One region of the Streptomyces sp. NPDC002835 genome, then DNA from elsewhere that is predicted to be linked to it. Evidence: predicted binding sites of a transcription regulator. Region 1 holds the regulator's gene; the other holds the start of a gene.
What was found. Region 1 encodes HspR, which represses chaperone genes until heat shock. Its sites were predicted from a motif close to TTGAGNNNNNNNNNCTCAA; they were not measured.
Positions count from the first base shown of each region.

Region 1 (4,208 bases):
GGGGACGCAGCACAGACCGTCGGCCTGACGGCCCAGCTGGACCAGGTCCGTACCGCTCTGAACGAGCGGACGGCCGACCTCCAGCGGCTCCAGGCCGAGTACCAGAACTACCGCCGGCGCGTGGAGCGCGACAGGGTCACGGTCAAGGAGATCGCCACCGCGGCGCTCCTGACCGAGCTGCTGCCCGTGCTCGACGACATCGGCCGCGCCCGGGAGCACGGGGAGCTGGTGGGCGGGTTCAAGTCGGTGGCCGAGTCTCTCGAGACGGCCGCCGCCAAGATGGGCCTGCAGCAGTTCGGCAAGGAGGGCGAGCCCTTCGACCCGACGATCCACGAAGCCCTGATGCATTCGTACGCGCCGGACGTCACAGAGACGACGTGCGTCGCGATCCTGCAGCCTGGGTACCGCATCGGCGAGCGGACGATTCGCCCGGCGCGGGTCGCGGTCGCCGAACCCCAGCCGGGTGCGGCGCCCGCGGCGCAGAAGGAAGAGAAGCCGGCCGACGAGGAGAGCGGTGGGCCCGAGGAGGGTGCGTGACCGGGCTCCGCGTGGATGAGCGAGCGGCGTCCGGCGCGTGCAGATGCGAGACGGAGGAGGGAGACATGGCGAGGCCATGGCGACCGACGACATCGCAGCGGATGCGCGTGCCGGGGGTCGCGAGCCCACGCGGAGCAGGGGCACGCACCCTGCGGGCCGGCGCAGGAAACGTCCGGGAGGAGGGACGCCGATGAGCACGAAGGACTTCGTCGAGAAGGACTACTACAAGGTCCTCGGCGTCCCCAAGGACGCCACAGAGGCCGAGATCAAGAAGGCGTACCGGAAACTCGCCCGCGAGTTCCACCCGGACGCCAACAAGGGTGACGCCAAGGCCGAGGAGCGCTTCAAGGAGATCTCCGAGGCCAACGACATCCTCGGTGACGCGAAGCGGCGCAAGGAGTACGACGACGCCCGCGCCCTGTTCGGCAACGGCGGCTTCCGGGCCCCGGGCGCCGGCGGGCCCGGCGGCAGCTTCAACTTCGACCTGGGCGACCTCTTCGGAGGTCCCCAGGGCGGGGGCCAGGGCGGCGCCGGCGGCTTCGGAGGCGGCCTCGGGGACGTGTTCGGCGGCCTGTTCAACCGGGGCCCCGGCCCGGGTACGCGGACGCAGCCGCGCCGCGGCCAGGACATCGAGTCCGAGGTGACGCTCAGCTTCACCGAGGCGGTCGACGGGGCGACGGTCCCGCTGCGGATGTCCAGCTCCGCCGCGTGCAAGGCGTGCTCCGGCACCGGCGACAAGAACGGCACGCCCCGGGTGTGCCCGACCTGCGTCGGCACCGGCCAGGTCTCGCGCGGCGGCAGCGGCTCGTTCTCGCTGACCGACCCGTGCGTGGACTGCAAGGGCCGGGGCCTGATCGCCGAGACCCCCTGCGACGTCTGCAAGGGCAGCGGCCGGGCCCGCAGCTCCCGCACCATGCAGGTCCGCATCCCGGCGGGCGTGTCGGACGGGCAGCGCATCCGGCTGCGCGGCAAGGGCGCACCGGGCGAGCGCGGCGGTCCGGCGGGCGATCTGTACGTGGTCGTGCATGTCGACGCCCACCCGGTGTTCGGCCGCAAGGACGACAACCTGACCGTGACCGTGCCCGTCACCTTCTCGGAGGCGGCGCTCGGCGGCGAGGTCAGGGTGCCCACGCTGGGCGGTCCGCCGGTGACGCTGAAGCTGCCGGCGGGGACGCCGGGCGGGCGCACCATGCGCGCCCGGGGCAAGGGCGCGGTCCGCAAGGACGGCACCCGCGGCGACCTGCTGGTCACCGTCGAGGTCGCCGTGCCGCAGGAGCTGAGCGACAAGGCGAAGGAAGCGCTGGAGGCCTACCGCGAAGCCACCGCGGACGAGGATCCGCGAACGGAGCTGTTCCAGGCCGCGAAGGGAGCTTGAGATGGACCGGTCGGGGCGCAGTCGCAACCCTTACGAGCTGACCGACGAGTCGCCGGTGTACGTCATCTCGGTCGCCGCACAGCTGTCGGGGCTGCATCCGCAGACCCTGCGGCAGTACGACCGGCTGGGGCTCGTCTCCCCCGACCGCACGGCCGGCCGGGGCCGGCGCTACTCGGCACGTGACATCGAGCTGCTGCGCACCGTCCAGCAGCTGTCGCAGGACGAGGGCATCAACCTGGCCGGCATCAAGCGGATCATCGAACTGGAGAACCAGGTCGCCGCTCTCCAGCAGCGGGTCGCCGAGCTGTCGGCGGCCCTGGACGGCGCGGCCGCGGCGATGCAGCAGCGTGAGGCCCAGGTGCACGCCTCGTACCGGCGCGACCTCGTGCCGTACCAGGACGTGCAGCAGGCGAGCGCGCTCGTCGTGTGGCGGCCCAAGCGCGCCGACTGACCGGCGGACCGCACGGCCGGCGGGCCGGGAGAGCGACCGCTCTCCCGGCCCGCCGCCGTAACCCCGTCACGCCGTGCCGGTGTCGTCGCCGAGGATTCCGGACTGGGCGATCAGATAGCCGAGTTGGGCGCGGCTCCCGCTGCCCAGCGTGGCGTTCAGCTTCGCGATGTGGGCCCGGCAGGTGCGTACGTTCATGCCCAGGCGGCGGGCGATGGAGTCGTCGACGTGACCCTCGACGAGCAGCTTGGCGATGGAGCGCTGGACGCTGGTGATGCCGTCCAGTTCGGGCGCGTACGACAGTTGCTCCTCCCACGGGGTGGCGTGGAGCCAGAACTGCTCGAAGACGCCCACGAGATACGTCACCAGCCCCTCGTGGCGCAGCTCCAGGGCGACCTGCCGGTCGCTGCGGGCCGGTACGAAGGCGACCTTGCGGTCGACGATGATCAGACGGTCGATGATCTCCTCGAGGGTGCGGACCTCGACGCCGTACGGGCTGACGCGTTCCACGTACGCGAGGGTGGACGGGTGGTGGCGGGCCGTGTGCTGGTACAGCGTGCGCATCTTCACGCCGTTCTTGAGCAGCGGCTCCGCACGGCGCAGACCGTGCTCCAGGGTGTCCGGACGGCGCCCGCTGCCGGGCTGGACCGTGAGCAGTTCCTCCGAGCACTCGGCGGTGACCCGGTCGAGAGCTGCGTTGATGATGCCGAGGCCCTCGAGCACGGTGATCGCGTGCCTGGTCGAGAGGTCCTGCGCCGTCATGGTCATGAACGGCTCGAATGTGCCGGCGATGGACATGGCGAGCTGCCGGCGTTCTTGGATCTCCCGCTCGATGGGGTATATCAGCTGGTTGAGTGCGAGCGACGGTGGAACGGGGCGGAGCCACTGGGCGTCGTCCGGATCGGGCCGCAGCAGGGAGAGATCGAGCAGACAGGGTGCGTCCGCGGCCTCCGCCCGGGAGACCTGGCCGCTGCGCAGAGCCGTTGCGTAGAGATTCTTCCCTGCTTCGCACAGTTCGGCACCACTATGCTTATGCCCGATGTTGTCCTGGTTCGGCGACATTTGACACCCCCTCAGGGTCCTGAATTACAGGAACATGATGCCTGTGGTCGCTGGTGGAAGTATTCGGCGTGAGACATCGTCTTAGACGCGGGGGGAGGGTATTGAACAGAATGGGGTGGAGATCCTCCATGAACAGGACGGTTCGCATACTTTGCGCACTTGCTGCCGGGGCAGCCGCGTTCAGCTTCACTGCGATCAGCGGTGAGCCGACTTGGGAGTCCGAGCCGGCGCACGCGGTCGTCGCGGGTGAGCCGACGTGGGAGTCCGAGACGGCCCACGTGGTCGCCGCGGGTGAGCCGACGTGGGAGTCCGGGCCGGAGGGTGCGGTGATCACGGGTAAGGACGAACTGACGTGGGAGACCGCTCCCGTGGACGCGGATCCGGGCGCATGACCATCCCTCCGGATGATCGTGTCTTCCGGCGCGAGATGGCGACGGCCTACCGGTCCGGGTGGCATTTCATCGACCTCGTCACGGCGATTCCGCACCGTGGCGACTCGTTGATGGTCACCCTGTTCGGTGAGCCGATCGTCGTCGCCCGCGAGGAGGACGAGGATGTCCGCGCCTACCGCTGTCTCCGCCGGCCGAGAGGGGCACCGCAGCCCGTCCGCTGTGCCATCCGGTACGGCATGATTTTTGTCAATCTCGACCAGCGTGACCACCAGCTGGCCGAGCCCGACACCACCGCCACCCCCCGCAGTGCCTGAGCGATTCCCCCGTCGTTTCAAATCGCCCAGGCGCTTCCCCCACACAGCGGCGCCATCGTGGACCTGAAACACGATGGCGC
Region 1 is NZ_JBSFUW010000018.1:113,889-118,096, reverse strand. It holds gene grpE (nucleotide exchange factor GrpE) at 1-537, shown strand, start outside; gene dnaJ (molecular chaperone DnaJ) at 728-1,912, shown strand; gene ACWD01_RS20780 (heat shock protein transcriptional repressor HspR) at 1,914-2,363, shown strand; gene ACWD01_RS20775 (helix-turn-helix transcriptional regulator) at 2,430-3,422, opposite strand; gene ACWD01_RS20770 (hypothetical protein) at 3,551-3,814, shown strand; gene ACWD01_RS20765 (Rieske (2Fe-2S) protein) at 3,811-4,128, shown strand.

Region 2 (4,208 bases), on a different contig from region 1:
CAGCACCCGGCCGGTGAGTGACACCTCGCCGGTCATCGCCACGTCCGTGCGCACCTGGCGCCCGGAGAGCAGCGACGCGAGCGCCGTGGTCATCGTGACGCCCGCGCTCGGCCCGTCCTTCGGGACCGCCCCCGCCGGGAAGTGGATGTGCACGCCCCGGTCCTTGAGGTCGGCGACCGGCAGCTCCAGCTCGGCGCCGTGCGAGCGCAGGAAGCTCAGTGCGATCTGCGCGGACTCCTTCATCACGTCGCCGAGCTGACCGGTCAGGGTCAGTCCGGACCCGCCGGTCTCCGGGTCGGCGAGCGACGCCTCCACGAACAGCACGTCCCCGCCGGCCCCGGTCACGGCGAGCCCGGTGGCCACGCCGGGCACCGCGGTGCGGCGCTCGGCCGGGTCCTGGGCGGACTCGGGCACGTGGTGCGGTCGGCCGATGAGGCCGCGCAGCTCCTCGTCGGTGACGGTGAACGGCAGTTCGCGCTCACCCAGCTCGTGCTGTGCCGCGACCTTCCGCAGCAGCCGCGCGACGGACCGCTCCAGGTTCCGTACGCCCGCCTCGCGGGTGTACTCCCCCGCCAGCTTGCGCAGCGCCGATTCGTCCAGGGTCACCTCGCCGGCCTCCAGACCGGCCCGCTCCAGCTGGCGCGGCACGAGGTGGTCGCGGGCGATGACGATCTTCTCGTCCTCGGTGTAGCCGTCGAGGCGCACCAGCTCCATCCGGTCGAGCAGCGCCTCGGGGATGGCCTCCAGCACGTTGGCGGTGGCGAGGAAGACGACGTCGCTGAGGTCGAGCTCGACCTCGAGGTAGTGGTCGCGGAAGGTGTGGTTCTGCGCCGGGTCGAGGACTTCGAGCAGGGCCGCGGCGGGGTCGCCGCGGAAGTCGGAGCCGACCTTGTCGATCTCGTCGAGCAGGACGACCGGGTTCATCGAGCCGGCCTCCTTGACGGCACGCACGATCCGGCCGGGAAGCGCGCCGACGTACGTACGCCGGTGGCCGCGGATCTCGGCCTCGTCCCGTACGCCGCCGAGCGCGACGCGCACGAACTTGCGGCCCATGGCGTGCGCCACCGACTCGCCGAGCGACGTCTTGCCCACGCCGGGCGGGCCGACGAGCGCGAGCACCGCGCCCCCGCGCCGCCCGCCGACCACGCCCAGCCCCCGGTCGGCGCGCCGCTTGCGCACCGCCAGGTACTCGGTGATCCGCTCCTTCACGTCCTGCAGCCCCGCGTGCTCGGCGTCCAGGACGGCCTTGGCGCCCTGGATGTCGTACGCGTCCTCGGTGCGCTCGTTCCACGGCAGTTCGAGCACGGTGTCGAGCCAGGTGCGGATCCAGGAGCCCTCGGGCGACTGGTCGCTGGCCCGCTCCAGCTTCTCGACCTCCTTGAGCGCGGCCTCCCGGACCTTCTCGGGCAGGTCGGCGCTCTCGACTCGGGCGCGGTAGTCGTCGGACTCGTCCTCGCCCTCCTGGCCGCCCAGCTCGCGCAGCTCCTTTCGCACGGCGTCCAGCTGGCGGCGGAGCAGGAACTCGCGCTGCTGCTTGTCGACACCCTCCTGGACGTCCTTGGCGATGGACTCGGCGACGTCCTGCTCGGCGAGGTGCTCGCGGAGCTGCTCGGTGGCGAGCTTGAGCCGGGCGACGGGGTCGCTGGTCTCCAGCAGCTCGATCTTCTGAGCGGTGGTCAGGAACGGCGAGTATCCGGAGTTGTCGGCGAGCTGCGAGATCCCCTCGATCTGCTGCACACGGTCGACGACCTGCCAGGCGCCGCGCTTCTTCAGCCAGTCGGTGGCGAGGGCCTTGTACTCCGTGACCAGCTCGGTCACCGCGCCGGGCAGCGGGTCGGGCACGGTCTCCTCGACCACGGCGCCCTCCACCCACAGCGCGGCGCCGGGCCCGGCCGTACCGGCGCCGATGCGGACGCGGCCGACGCCGCGGATCAGCGCACCCGGGTCGCCGTCGGAGAGCCGGCCGACCTGCTCGACGGTGCCGAGCACACCGGTCGCGGCGTAGGTGCCGTCCACCCGTGGAACGAGCAGCACCTTCGGCTTGTTGCCGGAGGGGCGAGCGGCAGCCTGGGCGGCCTCGACCGCGGCGCGTACGTCGGTGTCGGACAGGTCGAGCGGCACGACCATGCCGGGCAGCACGACCTCGTCGTCGAGCGGCAGCACGGGCAGAGTGAGCGGTGAGTTCGCCTTGATGTCGGCAGCCATGATCTCCCCTTAGGCATGCAAGTTGAGCTGTACCGACTCAATGCATATGAGCCCCCCAATGTTCCCCCGGGGCTGTTCGCTCTGAGCGATCGCCGAAATCCGGTGGGCGACGCGGACCCGGCGCGCGACAGTGGGCCGATGGGAGACAGAGGACTGAACCCCGACGGGACCATCGCCCGCGAGGGCTCGCTCGACCGGGTGACCGCCCGCTTCGCGCCGGTGGTCGCCGCGGCCCGGGCGGAGATCGCCGGCCGGTTCAGCGACGGCCGGCTGCACGGCGCGTATCTCTACGGCAGCATCCCGCGCGGCACGGCCGTGCCCGGCGCCTCCGACCTCGACCTGCTGCTCGTGCTCCACGACGAGCCGGCCGCCCGGGACCGGGCGGACGCGGACGCCGCCGAGGCCGTGCTCGACGGATCGTTCGACGTGATCGACGGCGCCGGCATCCTGCTCGTCGACGTCGAAGCGGCGCTGAGCGAACTCGAGCGGTACGACCTGGGCTTCTTCATCTCCTGCCTGTGCACGCCGCTGCTGGGCGAGGATCTGGCCGCCCGCCTGCCGCCGCAGCACCCCACGTCGCTGCTGGCCCGCGAGACCAACGGCGACCTGGCTCTCGTTCTGCCGCGCTGGCGGGAACGGCTGCACAGTGCCGGGTCGGAGGCCGAGCTGTGCGCCCTGTGCCGCCGGGTCGCGCGGCGCGTCGTCCGGTCGGGGTTCACGCTGGTCATGCCCCGCTGGGGCGGCTGGACGAGCGACCTGCACGAGTCGGCGGAGTTGTTCGCCCGCCACTACCCGGAGCGGGCGGCCCAGATACGCCTGGCCGCCGCCGCGGCCCGCACTCCGACGCCGGACGCGGCCCTGCTCCGCACCCTCGTGGAGGACCTGGGCCCCTGGCTGGCGGCCGAATACACGGCGGTGCACGGCGAAAAGGCGCCCCGCCCGTGACCGGTCCACGACCGTGACGTGCGTCACCTCCAAAAATTCGGCCGCGCCCTGCCGAGCCCTCGCCATGTAATGGACATTCGCGACTTCGGCCATTACTTCCTTCGCTTTGAGGAGCGGCATGTCCTGGCCGACGTCGACGGCGAAGCCCCAGGGCCGACGCACCGGGCTGGCACGTGCTCGTGCGGTACGGGCGCCCGTACCGCACGGACCGACCGGCGTGCCGTGCACCATGGGACGGCCCGCCACCGGGTTTGGTCCGCCGCGCGCCGTCCCGACAGAATGGGACGATCACCGTCGTCACCTGCCGGCCACCCGGAGGTCATCTCATGCCGTCCCCCGCCACCGACGCCCCCGTCACCCTCGACCGGCGTGAGGGGCCCTACGGAGAAGTGGTGCTGCGCAGGCGGGGTGACGGCGACGAGAAGGTGCACGAGATCATCGCCAACGGGTGCTTCCTGATGGACACCTCCGACGGCCGGTCCGAGCGGCTGCTCGTCGACGCCGCGTACGAGGCCGTCCGTACCGGCAACACCGCCCCGCGCCTGCTCATCGGGGGTCTGGGGGTCGGCTTCTCGCTCGCCCACGCCGCCGCCATGCCGTCGTGGCGGCGGATCGCCGTGGTCGAGCGAGAGCAGGCGATCATCGACTGGCACCGCGGCGGGCCGCTCGCCGCGATCTCCGGGCAGGCGCTCGCCGATCCGCGCTGTGTGGTTCTCCACACCGACCTGCTGAACCACCTGACGTCGACCGCGGACCGTTACGACGCCCTGTGCCTGGACATCGACAACGGGCCCGACTGGACCGTCACAGAGGACAACGGGGAGCTGTACTCCCCGGCCGGACTCGCCGCGTGCGCGGCCGTGCTGGAGCCCGGCGGAGTGCTCGCCGTCTGGTCCGCGCAGCCGTCGGCCGCCTTCGAGGAAGCGTTGCGGAATGCCGGATTCAGCGGGGTAAGAACCGAAGAGATCCACCTTGCCCGGGGCGTACCGGACGTCGTCCACCTCGCCGTTCGCCCTGCGTAGCCGGGACACAGGCGCTGCCTTTACGCTGCTGGACTA
Region 2 is NZ_JBSFUW010000002.1:69,512-73,719, reverse strand. It holds gene lon (endopeptidase La) at 1-2,205, opposite strand, end outside; gene ACWD01_RS03070 (nucleotidyltransferase domain-containing protein) at 2,344-3,150, shown strand; gene ACWD01_RS03065 (spermine/spermidine synthase domain-containing protein) at 3,477-4,172, shown strand.
Region 2: lon (endopeptidase La) is a predicted target of HspR. The motif match lies at 2,228-2,246, and genes of this name have one in related genera.